One region of the Cytobacillus sp. FSL K6-0265 genome, then DNA from elsewhere that is predicted to be linked to it. Evidence: riboswitches for the same ligand, from Rfam matches in the RefSeq annotation. Region 1 holds a riboswitch; each other region holds the start of a gene.
What was found. Region 1 has a riboswitch for S-adenosylmethionine ahead of MHH73_RS07170 (PLP-dependent aspartate aminotransferase family protein). Riboswitches for the same ligand answer to the same signal wherever they lie in the genome.
Positions count from the first base shown of each region.

Region 2: linked by a shared signal. The riboswitch ahead of metK (methionine adenosyltransferase) and the one ahead of MHH73_RS07170 (PLP-dependent aspartate aminotransferase family protein) in region 1 are both predicted to bind S-adenosylmethionine.
Region 3: linked by a shared signal. The riboswitch ahead of MHH73_RS05785 (methionine ABC transporter ATP-binding protein) and the one ahead of MHH73_RS07170 (PLP-dependent aspartate aminotransferase family protein) in region 1 are both predicted to bind S-adenosylmethionine.
Region 4: linked by a shared signal. The riboswitch ahead of MHH73_RS00700 (bifunctional homocysteine S-methyltransferase/methylenetetrahydrofolate reductase) and the one ahead of MHH73_RS07170 (PLP-dependent aspartate aminotransferase family protein) in region 1 are both predicted to bind S-adenosylmethionine.

Region 1 is NZ_JBBOPE010000001.1:1,375,239-1,380,717, reverse strand. It holds gene MHH73_RS07180 (ABC transporter permease) at 1-109, opposite strand, end outside; gene MHH73_RS07175 (aliphatic sulfonate ABC transporter substrate-binding protein) at 131-1,126, opposite strand; gene MHH73_RS07170 (PLP-dependent aspartate aminotransferase family protein) at 1,152-2,951, opposite strand; SAM riboswitch class I at 3,029-3,139, opposite strand; SAM riboswitch class I at 3,320-3,420, opposite strand; gene MHH73_RS07165 (NUDIX hydrolase) at 3,487-4,113, opposite strand; gene MHH73_RS07160 (MBL fold metallo-hydrolase) at 4,146-5,096, opposite strand; partial or broken gene MHH73_RS07155 (sporulation protein YhbH) at 5,348-5,479, opposite strand, start outside.
Region 2 is NZ_JBBOPE010000001.1:3,447,390-3,452,868, forward strand. It holds gene MHH73_RS17325 (C39 family peptidase) at 61-882, shown strand; gene asnB (asparagine synthase (glutamine-hydrolyzing)) at 977-2,869, opposite strand; gene metK (methionine adenosyltransferase) at 3,296-4,495, opposite strand; SAM riboswitch class I at 4,797-4,922, opposite strand; gene pckA (phosphoenolpyruvate carboxykinase (ATP)) at 5,311-5,479, shown strand, end outside.
Region 3 is NZ_JBBOPE010000001.1:1,119,840-1,125,318, reverse strand. It holds gene MHH73_RS05795 (acyl-CoA dehydrogenase family protein) at 1-1,118, opposite strand, end outside; gene MHH73_RS05790 (methionine ABC transporter permease) at 1,214-1,879, opposite strand; gene MHH73_RS05785 (methionine ABC transporter ATP-binding protein) at 1,869-2,882, opposite strand; SAM riboswitch class I at 2,967-3,073, opposite strand; gene MHH73_RS05780 (hypothetical protein) at 3,225-3,350, opposite strand; gene MHH73_RS05775 (peptidylprolyl isomerase) at 3,686-4,552, opposite strand; gene MHH73_RS05770 (S1C family serine protease) at 4,539-5,479, opposite strand, start outside.
Region 4 is NZ_JBBOPE010000001.1:138,245-143,723, forward strand. It holds gene metH (methionine synthase) at 1-1,932, opposite strand, end outside; gene MHH73_RS00700 (bifunctional homocysteine S-methyltransferase/methylenetetrahydrofolate reductase) at 1,910-3,766, opposite strand; SAM riboswitch class I at 3,869-3,982, opposite strand; gene rpsJ (30S ribosomal protein S10) at 4,340-4,648, shown strand; gene rplC (50S ribosomal protein L3) at 4,685-5,314, shown strand; gene rplD (50S ribosomal protein L4) at 5,339-5,479, shown strand, end outside.

The sequences.
Region 1 (5,479 bases):
GTAAGACTGGCACGATACTTCCGAGTAATACCCTTTGAATACTAGGATTAATTTTTCTATGCTTCTCCTTACCCTCATTTACATTTGGGATCGCTATGACTTCCTTCATATTCATTCTCCTTTACCAACCCTATTGAATGACCTCTGTTGAGAAATCTGGGTTTATTAATTCATCAACCACTTTACCTACGTCATCACTCTTAATAATGCCTTCTTCTTTTAAAACTTTACCAGCAGCATTTAATGCTTCTATTTGTACTTCACCTGGAATTGGCTCATTAAAGTCATTTCTCTCTAATTCTTTTTTCGCCACATCAAGGGTGATTTGTGCTTCTTCTGCCAGTATCTCTGCCGCTTCTTCAGGATTTTCTAATACCCATGTACGGGCTTTTTCATAAAGCTCAATTACCTTTTTCACTTGTTCAGGATATTTCTCAGCAAATTCGCTTCTCACATTTAAAGTGCCATAAGTGTTAAAATCGATATTTCGATAAATAAATTCTGTACCAGCTTCAAGCTCTAATTTCGCCATATGTGGATCTAAACCAGCCCAAGCGTCTACTTGGCCTGTTGTTAATGCCGTTCCACCGTCAGCGTGTTGCAAATTAACGATTTCTACATCCGCTGAAGTCAATCCGGCTTCATTTAAAGAGCGTAGTAAAAAGATATATGGATCTGTTCCAATCGTTGCTGCTACTTTCTTTCCTTTCAAATCTCCAACTGATTTAATAGCTGATCCCTCAGGGGCAACTAATGCCGTCCATTCTGGTTTTGAGTATATATAGACTGATTCAATTGGAGCTCCATTTGCTTTTGCAATTAATGCCGCTGCACCTGCAGTTGAGCCGAAATCAACACTGCTACTATTAAGAAACTCAAGTGCCTTATTACTTCCTTGACTGAGGACAAACTCAACATCTATCTTATCTTCGGCAAACGCTTCTTCTGCCCAGCCGAATTTCTTCAAAATGACACTTGTTGGGGAATAATACGCATAGTCTAAAACAATTTTTTCTGGCTTTCTTTCTTCTCCACTGCCACCATCAGTGCTTGCCTCACTATCACCGCAAGCACTAATGAATCCAACTGATAAAACGACGATTAAAAAAACGAACCATTTCTTCATTAGATTACTCTCCTCAATCTCGGTTTTAGATTTCACAAGCAAAGGTTACAATAGAACCTCTTAACCTCTGCGCCTCTTTATATGTGCAGCGATTTTGTACCGCTTCAAGTCCAGCTTCTTTTGCTATTTCAACTGCTTTTGGTGAAATGACACCTTCTTGTAGCCAGAACACTTTTGGTTGGATTTCTACTGCCTCTTTCGCAACTTCTATCGCTGCCTCAGGACTTCTAAATACTTGCACAATATCAATGGTATAAGGAATGGATTTTAAATTTGGATATGCCTGTTCACCTAATACTTCTGTTTCCTTTGGATTGACTGGCACAATTTGATAACCTAATCTTTGCATTTTTCTTGCTAAACGGTAACTTGGTCTAGCTGGGTTTCCACTTAAACCAACTACAGCAATCCTTTTTGCTCTTACTAGCTCATTGCTATCCACAGCTTCTTTTAATGAGGATGATTGTAATGCCCAACGAATTACACCTTCATCATTGACTGCTGTCTCCCCTTTTTTTTCTCCCTTGGAAGAAATACCAGTCGCTTCATAGAAGGCTTGATCTAAGTCATTCGTTAAATCTCTAACCGATTCAATCCCAACTGATAAACGTATGAGTTCCTCACTTACACCGCTTTTAATTAAATCTTCTGCGCTTAACTGTTGATGTGTTGTTGAAGCTGGATGAATAATGAGTGACTTTGCATCACCTACATTGGCTACATGAGACCACAATGCAATTGTATCGATTACTTTCTTACCCGCATCTCTGCCACCTTTAATACCGAAGTTCACAATAGAACCGAAACCAGTGTTTAAATATTTTTTCGCTAATTCATGCGCTGGATGCTCTGCTAAACCTGGATATGCGACCCAATCGACAGCTGGATGGTCGTTTAAGAAATGGGCAATCTTCGCTGCATTTTCCGTATGTTTCTCTATTCGTAAATGAAGTGTTTCCAATCCTTGAAGTAAAAGAAATGCACTATGCGGGCTTAATGATGACCCAAAATCGCGTAGCAACTGGACACGAAGCTTTGTACTGAAAGCGAGTGTACCAAACTCATTGGCATAAACAATACCGTTATAACTTGGGTCTGGTTGAGTAAAACCGGGAAACTTATCATGATTCCAATTAAATCGTCCCCCATCAACTACAAGTCCACCTATAGTTGTTCCATGACCACCAATCCATTTTGTTGCCGAATGTATTACAATATCTGCTCCCCATTGGATTGGTTTGCAAAGATAAGGAGAGGCGAAAGTATTATCAATAATAAGAGGAATATCATTTTCATGAGCAATATTTGCAACTGCCTCTACATCTAGGACATGAAGACTTGGGTTACCAATAATCTCTCCATATAAAGCCTTTGTTTTTGGTGTAATCGCTTTACGGTAATTCTCTGGGTCAGAACCATCAACAAAATGAACTTTAATCCCATATTTCGGAAGGGTAATGGCAAAAAGATTATATGTTCCACCATAAAGGTTGGAAGCTGCGACAATCTCATCACCAGCTTGAGCAATATTCATAATTGAAAGAGCAATAGCTGCCATTCCAGATGAAGTCGCTACTGCCGCTACACCATCTTCTAACAACGCAATACGTTTTTCTAATACATCAACGGTTGGATTACCGATTCGTGAATAGATATTTCCCGTCTCATCCAATGAAAATAGACTTTGGGCATGGTCTGTATTATGGAAAACATATGAACTCGTTTGATAGATAGGAACTGCACGAGATCCCGTAGTCGGGTCTGGTGATTGACCTCCATGTAATAAAATCGTCTCGTCATCGTAAGTGTTAAATTGATTCGTCATTATATACTCTCCTCTACTTTTTAGTCGGATGATTAAAATAAATAAACCCCCTCTTCATAAGAAGAGGGGGTTGCCTCATCTTATCTTCCAGACATTTACTGCCTGCAGGATTTAGCACCTTTTCAAGCATTTGCTTGAAGGTTGCCGGACTTCATAGGGCCTGATCCCTCCGTCACTCTCGATAAGAAATATTTTATTTTTTAAAGCGTTAATACTTTAATTACAAATAGAATTATATCCAAAAAACGATTTATCGTCAATATAAAATCTGAATATATTTTATATTCCGATAAAATATTCGCTCTATGACATAAAAAGCCCTTCTACCAAGAAGAGGCAGAAGGGCTTTAAATTAAGAGCTTACCTTCTCCTTATCTTTGGATAGTATCCTCTGAAATTGGCACCATACAAAAGATTGTTGGTTGCCGAGGCTTCACCGGGTCAGTCCCTCCGCCTCTCTGGATAAGAAGTTCCTATTTATTTGTTTAACATCATATACCCATTCATAGGGAATCGTCAATAACATTTTGAAAATTTATTTATTTCCCCCTTGGATAAGTGTCAAAAAATGATACAGTATCTTAGCTGTTAACCCCCATATCACATGACCTTCATAAGTATAAAAAATTTCTTGCATCCTCCGAGTTTGCCATTTATATTTTTCCCCATTAGGAATGAGATGATAAGGGAAGCTACTATTAGGCTCTGGTTTCATCTCAATATAATGAATTGATGGACCCTCTTTCAAAAAATAAGCAAGTGGTACGGTGAAAATTTGATCCACTTCTTCTGGATTTAGCTTAAGATCTCTGATGCTTTCTATTGTGCCTACAAACGGATAAACCACTGTATTATAAGGTGTGACTACATAATCAAGTTCGGAAAAAACAGAGACTTCGCCAATGGGAATACCTAACTCCTCACTCGTCTCTCTTTTTGCCGTCTCAATTAAATCCACATCTTCTTGATCCATCTTCCCTCCAGGAAAACAAATTTCCCCAGGCTGTCTTCTCATAGATAAAGATCGTACTTCAAACAAAATATGTATTTCTCCATCTTTTTCTATTAGGGGAAGAAGAACAGCAAATTTAACCAATGTGGGGCTGCCTAATATATCTGATTGACGATGCTGTATTTCTGATCTTATTTCCTCCAAATCCATGTTAAATACCTCCAAACACACGACTAAAATCTCTATTTCAATTTCTGTAACCTATCAATCATTCCCATTGTACAGACATTTAAATCTAAGCCTATTAACTTCTCATCCTCTGCACTTATTACAACTTCATGCTCTGATAATAAATAATGTTTTACTTGATCCAACAGTTCCGATTGTATGGCTTCTTGCATTTTTATTATGTCATTTCCTTGTTGAAAAACTTCATCTGCAATTGAAGTAAATATAGGTAACCAATAGCGGATTTGTGTATAAACATCCTTTGGTTCAGGGCCTTCACCATAATGCCCAAAAAAGATATGTTGTGGTTGAAGTGATTCGATTTTTTCAACAGATGATAACATCGCCTCTGGATCAAACTGATTAGGAGACGTCGATGGCAGTACTAATGGATAACCTTTTCTTGCTATGCCCGGATAAAATACGCCAATCGTATCGCCAGTAAAAAAGCCATTACTTTTCGAATCATGGATAGAGTAATGGTGCTTTGCATGTCCAGGAGTATCATAAAATGTTAACAAGCGACCACCGATATCCAATGATTGTCCCTCTTCCATCGTGACTAGTCTCTTCTCATCAATTGGCATAATCGGATTAAATAGTTGATCAAATTCATCACCATATACCATTCTAGCACCAGCAATTAATTTACTAGGATCAGCTAAATGCCGTTTACCTCTTGGGTGAACATATACTTTTGCCTTTGGACATTGCTCTAAGAACAAACCGGCTCCACCCGCATGGTCTAAATGTACATGGGTGACAATAATATGCTTGATGTCTTCAAGGTTAATGTTCAATTCTTGCAACCCTTCTATAAGATGGGGAATAGAAGGACTAGCACTTGTTTCAATCACTGTTAATTCTTCAGCACCTAATATATACGCCCCCGTACGCTCAGGTGTTTGTAAATCCATTAAATCAATGAGTTGAATGTCATTTCCTAAATCACGAACTTTGTGCAAAGTAATCCCCTCCATATTGCTCTTTATGAAAATTATGACATAAGTAGATGAAGAGAGCTACTTAATATGCTCAAATTATCATAGTGCCTGGTCACTTGAGCAAAAAAAGAACCACAGCATCAATCGCTGTGATACACCCAAGAAAATACTTTTACTTTGTTCACTTCATTTTCAAAACCTGCCTCCGAAACGCTCGTAAGTAAATTGTGGCACTTCAGAACTTAGTTGCGATTCTTTCAGAACAGGCCATATTAAGCTAACATTTCCTTCTGCTCTTGTTCTTTAAAAAAGCTTTTCATCGCATGAAACACATCAACTTTTTGCTTTAAAATATAATAGCGGAATAAATCATTTTTTATATTTTTGTATGCTGACATAAGAGT
Region 2 (5,479 bases), 2.1 Mb from region 1:
TCTGATAAATTTTGCTCTATCGCCGATAATAAGTGGAAGACATTTTTTCAGGTGGTGTAATTGTTGAAATTTATTATTGGATTGACACTGATTTTGTTAGCTTATTTATTGATAAAACTGCTAAAAAATGGTGCTAAACAACTGCTTATCCTTCTTCTTATTTTAATTTTCCTTCTTCCTTCTCCGAGAGTAACAACGGAACACGCTGATGCGGCTCCTTTCCGAGAGAACAAAAGGGCGGAAGGTACAAACAATGAAGAATTTATCGTAAAAATAAAACAACAAGTATTATTGGACATTCCGGTCATACCACAATTTCCAGAACTCCCTCGCGGATGTGAAGTAACAAGCCTGGCGATGTTACTCAACCATGCAGGTGTAACTGTTGATAAAATGACTTTAGCTAAAGAAATCAGGAAAAACCCTGCAACGTTTCAAAAAAAAGAGGGCAAGATTTATTATGGTCACCCCAATGACGGTTTTGTTGGCGATATGTACTCTTTTAACAATCGAGGACTCGGGGTTTACCATACGCCGATTAAAGAGCTGGCAGAAACCTATTTACCAGATAAGATTCATGATTTTACTGGTGATGACTTTTCGTCAATCAAAACACATCTCTCTAATGAGAAACCTGTCTGGGTGATTATTAATACGAAATACAATGAACTGCCTGATGCTTATTTTCAGACATGGCACACACCAAGTGGCGTGATTGATATTACGTATAAAGAACATTCCGTGTTAGTCACTGGATACGATGACCAATATATATACTTTAATGATCCCTTTTCAAATATAAAAAATAAGAAAGCACCTATCAAAGAGTTCCAAGCAGGTTGGGAACAAATGGGCAGGCAAGCCATTACTTATTTAAATTAGAAATAAGGCAGTTAAGAAAATCAACATATCAAATAACAAGAAAAAAACCCGGACTATTGTTCGGGTTTTAATTTGATTAATGTTTTTTCTCAGCTTAAAAGTTAGCAGTTGTAGCTGAAACCAATTGGTTTTCGAAATCATACTTCTTCTCAATAAAAACATCATGCCACACAATAAACATAAGGACCGTCCAGATTTTCCTACTGTAATCTGCTTTTCCTTGTGCATGCCATTCAAGTAAATTTACTACATACTCTTTATTAATTAAATAGTCTGTATGGCTCTCTTTAATTAGTGTCTTAGCCCAATCATACATCTCATCCTTTAACCAATGACGGATAGGAACCGGGAATCCTAACTTTTTACGGTTCAACACATGTTCTGGCACAATACCTTCTGCTGCCTTACGAAGGATATATTTCGTTGTTTGATGAGATGTTTTTAAATGGGTTGGAATGGTGGAAGCCACATTAAAGACCTCTTTATCAAGGAATGGTACCCTTAATTCCAATGAATGTGCCATCGTCATTTTATCTGCTTTTAAAAGAATATCTCCGCGCATCCAAGTATGAATATCAATATACTGCATTTGATTAACCGCATCATAGGCTGCACTTTCAGCATATAATGGACGGGTAATATCTTTAAAATCATTCTTCTCGTTATAAACCTGCAATAATTCTCTTTTTTCATGTTCTAAGAACATTTTCGCATTACCAATATAGCGTTCTTCCATTGGAGTCGTTCCTCGTTCAATAAAGCTCTTACCTCTCATCCCCTCTGGCATGATTCGAGAAAGGGTACGCAATAACTTTCTTCCTGCTGAAGGCATTTTATTAAAAATTTCTAAGTCCTGTGGTTCACGATAAATATTATATCCACCAAACAGTTCATCGGCGCCTTCGCCTGATAGCACCACCGTTACATGTTTTCTTGCTTCTCTTGCGACAAAGTAAAGTGGAACGCAAGCAGGGTCCGCTAATGGGTCATCTGTGTGCCACATAATTTTAGGTACTTCTTGCATATATTCTTCTGGAGAGATGATATAGCTTATATTTTCAACACCTAGTTTTTCAGCTGTTTCTTTAGCCACATCCACTTCACTAAAACCGTCCCTTTCAAAACCTACTGAAAACGTTTTAATATTTGGGTGAAACTGTTTTGCTATGGATGCAATAATAGAAGAATCAATCCCACCGGATAAAAACGAGCCTACAGGTACATCACTACGCATATGCATTTTAACTGAATCCGTTAAAACATCTTGAATCTCTTTAATAAACTGAGATTCTTCTTTTTGTACAGGTTGGAAATGTGCTTTCCAATAACGCTGAATATGCATAGAGCCACCGATTTTCTTCTTGAAATAATGACCTGGCTCAAGTTTCTTTATACCAACCGACATGGTCATCGGTTCAGGTACAAATTGATAAGTCATATAATACTGCAAAGCATCATAATTAATGACATCGTTTTTCAATGCCAGTAGAATACTTTTCTTTTCAGAGGCAAAGTAAGTGGTCTCATCATCTTCAAGATAATAAAAAGGTTTAATGCCAAAAGGATCTCTCGCACCAAATACTTCTTGCTTCTCTTTATCCCAAATAACGAAGGAAAACATACCTCTTAACTTTTCTGCCGCCTTCTCTTTATAATAACTATACAAAGCAATAATCACTTCAGTATCCGAATGGGTTTCAAAAGTTAATCCTTTATTGATTAATTCCTCGCGTAGTTCAACATAATTATAAACTTCACCATTAAAAATAATCCAATATTTACCATTATCAAATGTAAGTGGTTGATGACCACTTTCAATGTCTATAATACTTAATCGGCGGAATCCAAATTGGATATGATCAGATCGATAATATCCGGCATCATCTGGCCCACGATGAGTAATAATGTTATTCATATTCTCAAATTGTTTATCTGCTTCTTGTACTTTTTGTGCTTGATCATGTATACAACCAATAAAACCACACATTATGTACGTCACCTTCTTTTTATTTCATCTAGTTTGTTGTATTTTCCCATACCTTGTATAGACGTTAAGTTATTTTAAAAAGTTTCACCTTTCGAAAAAAAATGGAAGATTTATGCTAGGCAGTATGTTCATGTTTTCTCCTTCGTATACTTAAGAACATTTATTCTATACCCACCTTCTAAGACGAAAAGATGACATTAATTTTAATTTTTTATGAAATCGTTTCGATTTCCCTTTATGTCGATTATTGGGGATCTGTAATATCTAAAAAAACGAATTTTGTTCTATTACTTTAATCAAATTCTTTTTGATGTACGAGCAAATCGTTTTGGACGTATTAATTTTATGATAGCCCCTTTTTTTCCAAAAAAAAAAGACTGTAGAAAACTCATTAAAGGCGTTTTCTACAGCCATAACTTTTCTAATTTATTTTAAAGCTTCCTTGCGCAAGTCTTCTGCTTTATCTGTGCGCTCCCAAGGTAAATCGATATCTGTACGGCCGAAATGTCCATAAGCAGCTGTCTGCTTGTAGATTGGACGACGTAAATCAAGCATTTTAATAATACCAGCAGGACGGAGGTCAAAATTGTTTCTAACAACTTCAACTAAAACATCCTCAGATACTGCTCCAGTTCCAAATGTATCAATACTGATGGATACAGGCTGAGCAACACCGATTGCATAGGCTAATTGAACTTCCGCTTTATCAGCTAGTTCTGCAGCAACAATATTCTTTGCTACATATCGAGCCGCGTAAGCAGCTGAACGGTCAACTTTCGTTGCATCCTTACCAGAGAATGCACCACCACCGTGACGAGCATAACCGCCGTAAGTGTCAACAATAATTTTTCTACCAGTTAAGCCAGCATCTCCTTGAGGTCCACCAATAACGAAGCGTCCTGTTGGATTAATAAAGTATTTTGTGTTTTCATCAATTAATTCAGTAGGAACAACCGGATTGATTACATGCTCTTTTAAATTGCGTTGGATTTGTTCTAAACTGATTTCTGGATGATGCTGTGTAGAGATAACAATTGTATCAATACGTACAGGTTGGTTGTTTTCATCATATTCTACAGTTACTTGCGTTTTACCATCTGGGCGAAGATAAGGTAAGATTTCCTCTTTTCTTACTTCAGCTAAACGGCGAGAAAGTTTATGCGCTAATGAAATAGGTAATGGCATAAGCTCTTTTGTTTCATTACATGCAAAACCAAACATTAAACCTTGGTCTCCAGCACCAATGGCTTCAATTTCAGCATCAGTCATCTGTCCTTCACGCGCTTCTAATGCTTGGTCTACACCCATAGCAATATCTGCTGACTGCTCATCAATAGAAGTTAATACTGCACATGTTTCAGAATCAAAGCCATATTTTGCACGTGTATAACCAATTTCCTTAATGGTTTCACGAACGATTTTTGGAATATCTACATATGTGGATGTAGTGATTTCACCTGCAACCAATACAAGACCTGTAGTAACAGACGTTTCCGCAGCAACCCTCGCATTCGGGTCCTTTGATAAAATAGCATCTAGTATTGCATCAGAAATTTGGTCACTGATCTTATCCGGATGACCTTCAGTAACTGATTCAGAAGTAAACAATCTACGTTTTGTTGACATCTGACTTCCTCCTTATTTATCGAATCAATAAGACTTTATATTAGCCTTTAATTTTGATACGGAACTCATTCCCTTATTTGAATCTTCATTATTTATGGGCCAATGTTTATCTCATACCCTTAATAACCTATGCGTTAACTTGGAATATTGAGAATAAAATGGTTGGATCTTTTCCCCATGCATAAATAGTACATTCCAAAAGCCGCTCCTCGTATTCGCCAACATCATGTTAAAAAGCATGAAAAAAAACCTCTTCTCTGATTTAGTGAAAAGGTTGAAGTAAAATGATTCGCGCCTTTCACTCTTATCGTTCAAGGATAGTGAGTAATAAATCCTTGCATCAGGTTAGCACCTTTGCTCATAAAAATGTAGTTGGCAGGTTGCTGGGTTTCATAGGGCCTGTCCCTCCACCAGCTCGGGATAAGAGAGTATCCGTTCAAGGATTCATCATAACTTACACAAGGAATATAGTCAATTGTTTTTCCTCAACTATTCAATGTAAAAATTGTCATATGCTTACTCGATACGCTGAGTTTTGATAGCGAACAAAGGGATGTTTAGATGATACCGTTATTTTTCCTTAATATATATAAAAATTACATTAAATTTGCTGATTATCCTTTTTAAATTTGCAAAAGCTATTTATAATGAATACTGCCTGTATTTGTGACAATTTCATTAATTATATAAAAATGATTTATATAGTATAGACTGAATGAATAAATGTGTTATACTATTTTTGAAGAAATAATCACAAATAGCGACTGAGATGCATATCTCTTAAATAATATTATATAAAGGAAGGTATTCATCAGATGAATTCTGTATCGATAACTGAGTTAAATGATTTACTAAAAGGCGAAAACATCCAAGTTCAATTATCTGTGCCGCAACTAGTTGAGAAAGTATTAAACCGTAATGAAGGTGTACTTACATCTACTGGTGCCATTCGCGCGACAACAGGTAAGTATACAGGTCGTTCAC
Region 3 (5,479 bases), 260 kb from region 1:
AAATAACGTTGCAGAGGATTTTTTTGTTGCAAGCTTTGTGCACCAACTATTCTCATTGCCCAATCGACCACTTTATTGGCACTGTTAGAGACAAGATGTTTGATTGCTCCAAGTTCAGCTCCTAATTCTCCTCGTTTATTCGGTTCATTATCCCAGCGATCGGCTATAGAATAGAGAGCTGTACGCGCTTTTAGTAGCTCGAGTTCCATTTCTCCAATTTTACGTTGCACTTCTGGTACTTCACTAATTGGACCTGGTAGACTATTAGGTTGATATTCAGAAGCGAAAATAATAGCATAGTTCCGAGCAGCAATAGCAACGCCAATAAAACAGGCAGCTGAATGTAGTAACCACGCATTAGGTATCGCATAAAAATTAGCATCTTCTATTTCTACTAATGCCTCTTCTTCTACAATTACATTCTCTAATACGAGATCATCACTGCGTGTACCTCGCATCCCTAACATACTCCAAGTTGGTTCCACTATCAAACCAGGATTCTCATGTGGTACAAGGAATATGCCAATTTCGCCCGAATCGTCAATCGTTGCTGTAATAAGAGAAAAATCTAATCCAGGTGCCATCGAAGCAAAAGACTTTCTTCCATTTAAAATCCATTGCGTTCCTTTTTTTACCGCAGTCGTCGCTGGTCGTCCACCACGGGTTGGACTGCCGGTTGCTGTCTCTGTTGCACAGCGGTTAATCAATTTCTTATCTTTAATAACCGTTTCGCATAACTTGGCAAACTGTTCTTCCTTCCATTTCCGTTTTACCCTTAAATCATAGATAACACCTAAGTGCCAACCAATACATAATGCCGTAGACGCATCACCTTGAGCAATCCTTTCTTGTATTAATAAATATTCATATAAGGAAATCTCTTTACCACCATACTCTTTCGGAATCGTCAGACTTAAATAATTTGATTGTTTCAATTCTTCAAAATTATTGAAGGGGAATTCTGCATTTTCATCAATCTTTTGCGCCCTCTTACTAAATCCTTCTGCTAATATCGCAGCTTTATGAAATAATTCTTCTTGTTGAGCCGTCTTAATAAATGGTCGAGCGAGTTGTTCAGCTAAATACGCTTCTTTAGATGAAGCTGTTATTGTGCTCATAGAATCAGTCCTCTCTATCTTTAGATAAGATTTATAGGATAAATAAATATAGTAAAGGCTCCATCCTCCTTTACTATATTTATTGTTACAATTTATTATCTCTTATCTACATATTTAGTTAATTTATCGCCACCAATTTGAATGATTTGCACCAATACAACGAGAACAACTACTGTGGTGATCATAATGACATTATCATAGCGATAGTAACCGAAACGTATCGCTAAATCACCAATACCACCGCCGCCAATAATACCTGCCATTGCGGAATAACCAATTAAACTAATAGTCGTAATCGTTAATCCTTGAACAATTCCAGGTTTCGCTTCTGGGACAAGGATTTCTTTAATAATCATCCAAGGGGAAGCGCCTACTGCTACTGCGGATTCAATGACCCCTTTATCTATTTCTCTTAAAGATGTTTCTACCAATCTTGCAAAAAAGGGAATCGCTGCCACGGATAATGAGACAGAAGCAGCTGTAGGACCAATCGTTGAACCTGCAATTAATTTTGTTAACGGCAATAGAGCTACTAACAAAATAATATAAGGAATCGAGCGGATCAAATTGACAATCCAACCAGTAACCGCATTTACAAATCTATTTTTTAAGAACAATCCTTCGTCGGTAACGAATAATAAGATCCCTAGTGGAAGACCTAGTATAAGTGCCGCAACTAAAGAGATGGCGACCATATAAATTGTTTGTAATACAGCTGTATTTAGTTCAGGAAGTAACGCCTGAATGGACTCAAGCAACATGTTCAACTACCTCCATATTCTGTGTTCTATCTTGAATATATTGTATAGCTCTTTCTATTTCAGGTATTTCGCCAGTCAACTCCATAATAAAAATACCTAGTGGCACTTCTTGAATATATTCAATCTTGCCGTGAAGAATATTCCCTTTTACTTTGAATGTTTGGAACAGTTCAGAAACAACAGATTCTTCTGCTATTGCACCTTTAAACTGAATCTTGATGATCGTCCCCTTCCTGTTTTCAATCAATTGCTGTGGTAAGTCAAATTGAAGAACACTTTGAATAAAGTCTCTTGTAAGTGGTTCAACTGGGTTCGCAAATATATCATACACCGGTCCTTCTTCTATGACCTTTCCATCTTGCATAACAGCTAATCTATGGCAAATCTCTTTGACTACTTCCATCTCATGAGTGATAAGTACGATGGTTAAGCCTAGTTTCTTATTAATCGATTTTAATAGGTTTAAGATCGACTTTGTTGTTTTTGGATCTAAGGCTGAAGTGGCTTCATCGCAAAGTAAAACCTTTGGATCATTAGCAAGTGCTCTGGCAATTCCTACCCTTTGCTTTTGACCACCACTTAATTGTGCGGGATACTGATGAATTTTATCTGCTAAACCGACTAATTCTAATAGTTCTTTCACCCTCTTATCTATTTCTTTCGGGCTTTTCCCTGCCGCTTTTAAAGCAAAGGCAATATTCTCATATACCGTCTTCGAACTTGCTAAATAAAAATGTTGAAAAATCATACCTATCTTCTGCCTTGCTTTTCGTAATTCTTTACTTGTTAAGGCCGTTAAATCAACGCCATCAATTTTCACTTCACCAGATGTTGGTCTCTCCAATAAATTAAGACAACGTAATAAAGAGCTTTTCCCAGCTCCACTATAACCAATAATCCCGTATATTTCCCCTTCTTTAATGGAAAGAGATACATTGTCAACGCCTATTACTTGCTTTTTTTTGCTTTTATAAATTTTCACTAAATGATTGACTTCAATCATTTACCTCACCCTCCCTCAGGTCCTCTACAACATAAAATGAGCCTCTTTCACTTTGAAAGAGGCTCAACAAATGATTGTTATTAAACCTTATCTTTCAGAATGAAATCATTCTGCAGGATTTAGCACCTTCCCTTTAAAAGGAGGTTGCCGGACATCTTCGGGCCTGGTCCCTCAGTCTCTCTCGATAAGAATCATATTCAATTTATTGTATTGCTTTGATAAAGGAAATTTTATCGGGTATTGATTTAATTGTCAATAGTATTTTGATTATTAATACATTTACTTATTTTCCTCTTCGTTTAAACAGAAAGATAAATAAAGTTGTTCCTAATAAAACAATGTTTAGGTCCACATACAAGATGATGGCTGACGTTGAGAATTTCTCTTTACTAGGTTACGTCCCTCACCACCAAGCATATCTGCAAACCCTTGCAGTGGTTCAAAATCTCCATTTAGGCATGTCAACATCTGTGTTCCTTCATTGCCATTTAGCAGTTGGAACCCTTCTCTCCTAGGAAACATGTGATTAGCTTCAGAAGTTTCACTAAAAAGCTTTGAGCAAGTATCGATTCTGACTTAGTCTCAGCAAATGCTGGTAAACTATCATCACCCTGTATCCATTGTAGATATTCTTCTGTTGTAGGATTTTGTTCTACATAAGGAAATATCCAGGCACTTGTTTGCGTTGTTTCGTTATATATTCATTAGCAATCTCTCATTTGCATGAGGATCGGCATGCATAAAGTAACTTATTGAGATTTCATGTTACATTCTTTCAATCTTTTCAATATCGATCACATCCTTTAAATATACGTTTTAATCTCATATTCTTCGTACTTCTCATTTAGCCATTCCGTATATTCAGTTGAAAGCTTAGACTCTATTAAAGTCTCTTTTATTTCTGCTTTCGCATCTTCGTAATTGGCTGCTTTCGATTCTTTATGATCTGTTACTTTAATAATGTGATAACCATATTCTGTTTTTACTGGATCACTCACTTCTTCCACTTTCATAGCAAAAGCCACTTTTTCAAAGGCTTCTACCATTTCACCTTCACCAAAATACCCCAATTTTCCACCATTATCTTTATTCGCCTCATCGGTTGAATAAGATGCTGCTAATTCAGCGAAATCGTCACCATCATCGAGTTTCTGTTTTACTTCTTTGGCAGTATCCTCATCTTCCACTAGGATATGACTAGCTTCTATCTCTTCTGCCTGGGCCAAACTGTCTTTATTCTCTTCAAAGTATGTTTCCATCTCATCATCAGTAATTTCAATTCTTGGTGTGATCAATTTCTTTGAACCTACATAGATTTCAATATTATGTTCTATAGAGTCATAGGATACCCCGTTTTCATCTATTACTTCTTTAAATGCCTCTTCTCCCCCATATTGCTCCATATAGGCATCCATTTCTTCAGCCACTTCTTCTTCAGTTACAGTTACCTTCTCTTTATCCATTTCCTGAAGAACAATTTGATCAGATATTAATGTATCTAGAACAGAATTGCCATATTGAGACATTAACGCTTCATTCAAATCATCTTTGCTTATGTTTTCTCCATTGACTGTCGCTGCTTTTGAATGGCTATTGTATAAAACAACAGCAATGACAACAGCTGCAACAAACATACAACCGGTGGCAATCAATAATTTATTCTGTTTCAACTTGCTTTTCCCCATTTCCTTGTAACGTTACTTCCACTGTTTTCTTTTCACCATCACGATAAAAACCTATTTCAACTTTATCGCCAATTGAAAGGTCTTTATAAAGAGATGCTCTTAAGTCATTAGCGTTTGTAATCGTTTGATCACCAATTGAAACTAAAATATCCTCAGCCTGCAATCCCGCCTTTTCTGCTGTGGAACCTTTCTCAACTTGGGTAATAATAGCACCTTCTTCTACATTTTTCGGTAACTGTTCTTGATAAAACTGCGGTACTTGATTTAAGTCCATCAAACCAACACCTAGATAAGGTCGAATGATTTTACCATCCTCCATTAACTGATCAATGATACTCTCGACATCATTACTTGGAATGGCAAAGCCTAACCCTTCTACGCCACTATTAGCTATCTTCAAACTATTAATACCAACCAAATTTCCTTTTGAGTCAATAAGTGCTCCACCACTATTTCCAGGGTTTATTGCTGCATCTGTTTGAATGACATTTAAATCCCATTCTCCGGCTGAAGTAGAGACTGCAATTGACCGATCCACTGCACTTACAATGCCTTGAGTGACTGTTCTTGATAAATCTAATCCTAGTGGATTGCCTATCGCTAACACTTGATCGCCGGCACGAAGCTTGGAAGAATCAGTAAAAGAAAGAACTTCAGCGTCTACTTTTTCATTTATTTTTAACACAGCAATATCTGTTAATGAGTCTGTTCCAACAAGTTCAGCTTGAAGCTTTTCCCCATTATGAAGGGAAACTTGAATTTTAGCCGCTCCTTCAATGACGTGATTGTTTGTCACAATGTACGTTTCCTTGTCTGTTTGCTTGAAAATAACACCAGAGCCAGTACCACTTTCAACTTCTTCTCCACTTTGTGTGTTGCCTGTGGAGCGACTAAAAGGGTTCGCTTGTTGCT
Region 4 (5,479 bases), 1.2 Mb from region 1:
ATCTGGGAGGAGGCCTTCTTTTGTTCCTTCTATAATATAGTGTGATAAACGTTCTTCTAATGATAGTAAATGGGTTTCGATCCTTTTTTCTTTCTTCTTATCACGATAAAAGTCAGTAAAGTCAGCTAAAATGTTATCGTTTGTTTGAAAGAGAAGCTTTTCTGCTAATTCAACTTCATCTTTAGGGATGCTGGGGAAGCGCTCTAGCTTTTCTGTATTGACGATTGCATAGTCTAGTCCGGCTTTCGTGCAATGAAAAAGGAAGACTGAATTTAAAATTTCTCTCCCCACATTTGGCAGACCAAAGGACACATTACTAATGCCTAGAATCGTTTTCGCCTCTGGCAGAGCTTCTTTAATAAGTTTAATACCAAGTACTGTTTCTTTAGCTGAACCAATATATTGTTCATCTCCAGTGCCGACAGGAAAAACGAGAGGGTCGAAGATAATATCCTCTGGAGGTACTTGATACTGCTCAACGAGGATGCGATAGGCCCGATTAGCTATAGCTAGCTTATTTTCAGCTGTGATGGCCATGCCTTCCTCATCAATGGTACCGACAACAATGGCGGCTCCGTACTGATGAATAAGCTTGGCAGCAAAGGCAAATCGCTCTTCCCCATCTTCTAAGTTAATCGAATTGATTATAGCTTTGCCTTGAGAGTAAGTGAGTGCTTTAGCGATAACTTCATCGTCAGTTGAATCAATGACTAAAGGAACTTTGATCTTTTTCGTTACTTCCGCTAAAAAATAGTCCATATCTTCTATCTCATTACGATCAGGGTCAGCGAGACATATATCAATGACGCTTGCTCCGTTTTTAACTTGAGCTCTAGCTATTTCTGATGCTTCTTCATACTTTCCTTCATTAATCAAGCGTTTGAATTTTTTCGAGCCAATGACATTTGTACGCTCCCCAACCATAATCGGCCTAATAGACTCATCATAGGTAAGGGGCTCGATACCAGATAGTTTATGCTGTCTCTTTTTTGTAATGGGACGGGGTGGCACATGGGCTAATGCTTGACTGATTGCTCTGATATGCGCTGGTGTGGTACCACAACAACCACCGACGATATTCACCCACCCCTGTTTGGCAAAATCCAAAAGTTTTGTAGACAGAGATTCTGCTGTTTCGTGATAACAACCGTCTTCATCTGGTAAACCTGCATTAGGATAACAGCTCACGCCAGTTGAAGAGAGTTGGGCAAGAGAGCGAATATGCTCTTGCATAAATTCCGGTCCAGTTGCGCAGTTGAGCCCAACAGCTATTGGTTTCATATGCTCTACGGAAATGTAAAAAGCTTCGATGTTTTGCCCTGCCAAAGTCGTGCCCATCGGCTCAATTGTCCCTGAAATCATAATAGGGAGTTCTTTCTTTGTATCCTGAAAGGCTTTGTTAATTCCAAGAAAAGCTGCTTTTACATTGATGAGATCTTGACTTGTTTCTATCAATAATAAATCTACACCACCATCAATAAGGCCTTTCGCTTGTGTACGATAATCAATGACTAATTGCTCAAAAGTTGTTCCGCCGGTGACGCTTAATGTCTTAGTGGTTGGCCCCATTGATCCAGCTACATAACGGGGATGATTAGGCTGGTCGTATTTATGGGCTGCTTTTATAGCGATTTCAGCAGCTCTACGGTTTAACCATTCACTTAAATGGCCAATATTGTATTCTTCTAAAACGATACGCGTCGCTCCGAATGTATTTGTTTCAATGATATCTGCCCCTGCTGAAAGATAAGCTTCATGAATGGATTTAATCAATTCAGGCCGCGTAAGTGTGAGGTGTTCATTGCATCCTTCTAAATCCTCACCACCAAAATCATCTGCTGTTAGATGGGCTTCTTGTAGCATGGTACCCATTGCTCCATCCATGATTAAAATCTTTTTTTTCATTTGTTTAGTGATGGCTACTTTTGACATAATGATGCTCCTTCTGTCGATCTTTTCTTTTAATATAATTGGTCAGTTCAGTTGTAAGTTGATATCTAAGGAAAGGGGTAACAAGATAGATGCCTTGAAAGAGTTCTAAGCTTGCATCGATTAACTCCTTTGTAATTAATAAGCCTTCTTTCTCAGCTTGAATCGGGTTAACCGCTTTTGCCATTCTGTCGCGGGTCATTTGTGTAATTTTGATACCAGGCACTTCGTTATGAAGATACTCTGCATTTTTACTGCTAATCAGTGGCATCATTCCGATGAAAATAGGTGTGGAAAGATGCTTAGTTGCTTCATGGATCTCCAATAGTTGTGTTACCGAAAAAACAGGCTGTGACACGAAATAATCAGCGCCTGCTTTTATTTTCCTTTCAAGTCGGACTACTGCTTTGTCCAATGCTTTTACATGGGGGTTAAACGCTGCCCCGACAGAAAAGACGGCATTTTCACCAAGTTCAGAGCCTGAAGGGGAGATTCCTTCATTAAATTGTTTAATCATTTCTATTAATTCAAAGGAAGATAAATCAAATACAGATGAAGCGCCTGGGAAATTACCAACCCTTGCCGGATCTCCTGTAATGGCTAAAATATCATGCAACCCTAATGTATGGAGGCCCATGAGATGTGATTGTAAGCCGATTAAGTTTCGGTCTCTACAGGAGAGATGAACAAGTGGCCGGACGTTTGTTTCTTTTTGGATGATATGTGCTAGCGCTTCATTAGCAATTCGCGGTGTGGCAAGTGAGTTATCTGCGAGTGTGATTGCATCAACCCCAGCATCTTTTAAGGCACTGGCCCCTTCAAAAAATTTAGCAGTTGATAGCTTCTTAGGTGGGTCTAGTTCGACGATGATGGTGCGTTTTTCTTGTACAAGTGTCTCTAATGGTGTATTGGTACGTTTGATCGTCATTCTCTCTATTTTAGGTTTCTTTCTATTAGTTACTTGTTTTTCAAGAATAGGTACAGCATGTTTAACTTCATCGGCAAATGCTTTAATATGGCCAGGTGTTGTTCCGCAGCAGCCGCCAAGCAGTCGAACACCTTGTTTAAGGAAGGACTGCGCTGATTTTCTAAAATAGTCTTCGCCCTCCTTATATTGAATCGTCCCATCGATATAGGCAGGTAGACTTGCATTTGGATATGCAGATAGAAACGCGTGTTGAGGTAATTCAACGGAGGAGAGTGTTTCTAACATATGATGTGGCCCTAAACGGCAGTTTACTCCGACAACATCTGCTCTGTTAGCTTCTAATCTTTTTATAGCATCATTAATTAACATCCCATTTTGTAAAATACCGATTTCTTGTAAAGACACTTGTGCAATAATTGGTATATCCGTTTCTTTTCGGGCAATAGAGAGAACTGTTTCGAGTTCTTCTAAATCATAAAATGTTTCAAGAAGGAGCCCATCTACGCCTTCTAACAATAAGCAGTATAGCTGTTCGCGAAAGTTACGTTTAATTTCATCTAGAGGGATAGAGAGGGGGTTTAATCCTCTTACACCTCCAATTGTGCCAAGCACATATGCCTGATGTTCTTGAATACTAGACCGTGCCAGTTTAACAGCCGCACTATTAATTTCTTTGACTGAATCCTCTAGGCCGTACCGTTTCAATTTTAAATAATTCGCAGCATAGGAATTTGTTTGAATTAAATCAACACCTGCATGGAGATAAGCTTGATGAATGCCCTGAATTTGTTCCGGTGCTGAGAGGTTCAACTCTTCAAAACATGTATCCGTACCATAAGAGTAAAGAAGTGTACCGATCGCACCGTCACCAATTAATACTTGGTTCTTCATTTTTTCAAGAAAGTTCAAAGGTCTCACTCCTTCAATTCATATTTTTTGAATTCAATGGATGAGAAGCCAAAAAGAAAATAAAAAAGGCCTTCAAGAAGAAGGCCTATTATTATAGTCATCTTCTCATCTTTCAAGCACATAGCTTGTAGGAATTAGCACCTTTTCAATAGCGATTCACTATTGATGGTTGCTGAGGTGTCATCGGGCCTTTCCCTCAACCTCTCGTGATAAGAAATAAAAATATTTTATTGAGTAAAATTTACATGAAAGGGCCTATATTTGTCAAATGAAAATTTAGAAAATTTTAAAATAATGACTTGAATAAGTGTTAATTTAGAAAATGCTGTAAAGAGGAAGATATACTTGAAAACACTATTCACAGCAGTTATAATGTTAAAAGTGTGCAGAACAGAGAGAAACGCAATCAATGGTTGCATTTGTTATGTCTTTTCTGTATAATAGACAATGTTGGTCTTTGACTGCGATGAAGTGAAAGGTTGCTGACACACCCGGCCGCTTTGCCATGGCGAGTGTGTGGGAAATTTTCACGGAGAATGTCTATATGAAAATAGGCGAAAAGGAGGGAAAATAATGGCAAAACAAAAAATTCGTATTCGTTTAAAAGCTTATGATCACAGAATTCTTGATCAATCTGCTGAAAAAATCGTTGAAACTGCAAAACGCTCTGGTGCGGCTGTATCTGGTCCAATTCCATTGCCAACTGAAAAGTCAGTTTACACAATTCTTCGTGCGGTGCATAAATATAAAGATTCTCGTGAGCAATTCGAAATGCGTACACACAAACGTTTAATCGACATCATTAATCCAACACCACAAACAGTCGATTCATTAATGCGTTTAGACTTACCATCTGGTGTTGATATTGAAATTAAACTTTAATTAATACATTAAAACAATCTAGGAGGTGTGGCTGAAATGACCAAAGGAATCTTAGGAAGAAAGATTGGTATGACTCAAGTATTTGCTGAAAACGGTGATCTTATCCCGGTAACAGTGGTTGAAGCTACTCCAAACGTTGTTCTTCAAAAGAAATCAGTTGATACTGATGGATACGAAGCAATCCAAATCGGTTTTGAAGATAAACGCGAAAAGCTTTCAAACAAACCGGAAAAAGGACACGCTGCTAAAGCTGATACTACTCCTAAGCGCTTCGTTCGCGAATTACGCGGAGCTGACTTAGCTGAGTATGAAGTTGGTCAGGAAGTCAAAGTTGATATTTTCGCTGAAGGTGAAAAAATTGATGTAACAGGAATTTCAAAAGGTAAAGGTTTCCAAGGTGCAATTAAACGCCACGGACAATCTCGCGGACCAATGGCACACGGTTCACGTTACCACCGTCGCCCAGGTTCAATGGGTCCTGTTGCTCCAAACCGCGTATTCAAAGGTAAATTATTACCTGGTCGCATGGGCGGAGAACAAATCACTGTACAAAACCTTGAAATCGTAAAAGTAGATGCAGAACGCAATCTTCTATTAGTAAAAGGTAATGTACCTGGCTCTAAAAAAGCGCTTCTAAAACTAGTAAGTGCGGTTAAAGCAAAGTAATAACCCGGAAAGGAGGAAGTAAGAATGCCTAAAGTTGCATTATTAAACCAAAGTGGTTCACAAGTTGGCGATATTGAGCTGAACGACTCAATCTTTGGTATCGAGCCAAACAACCACGTGATGTTTGAAGCTGTTATTATGCAAAGAGCTTCTCTACGTCAAGGA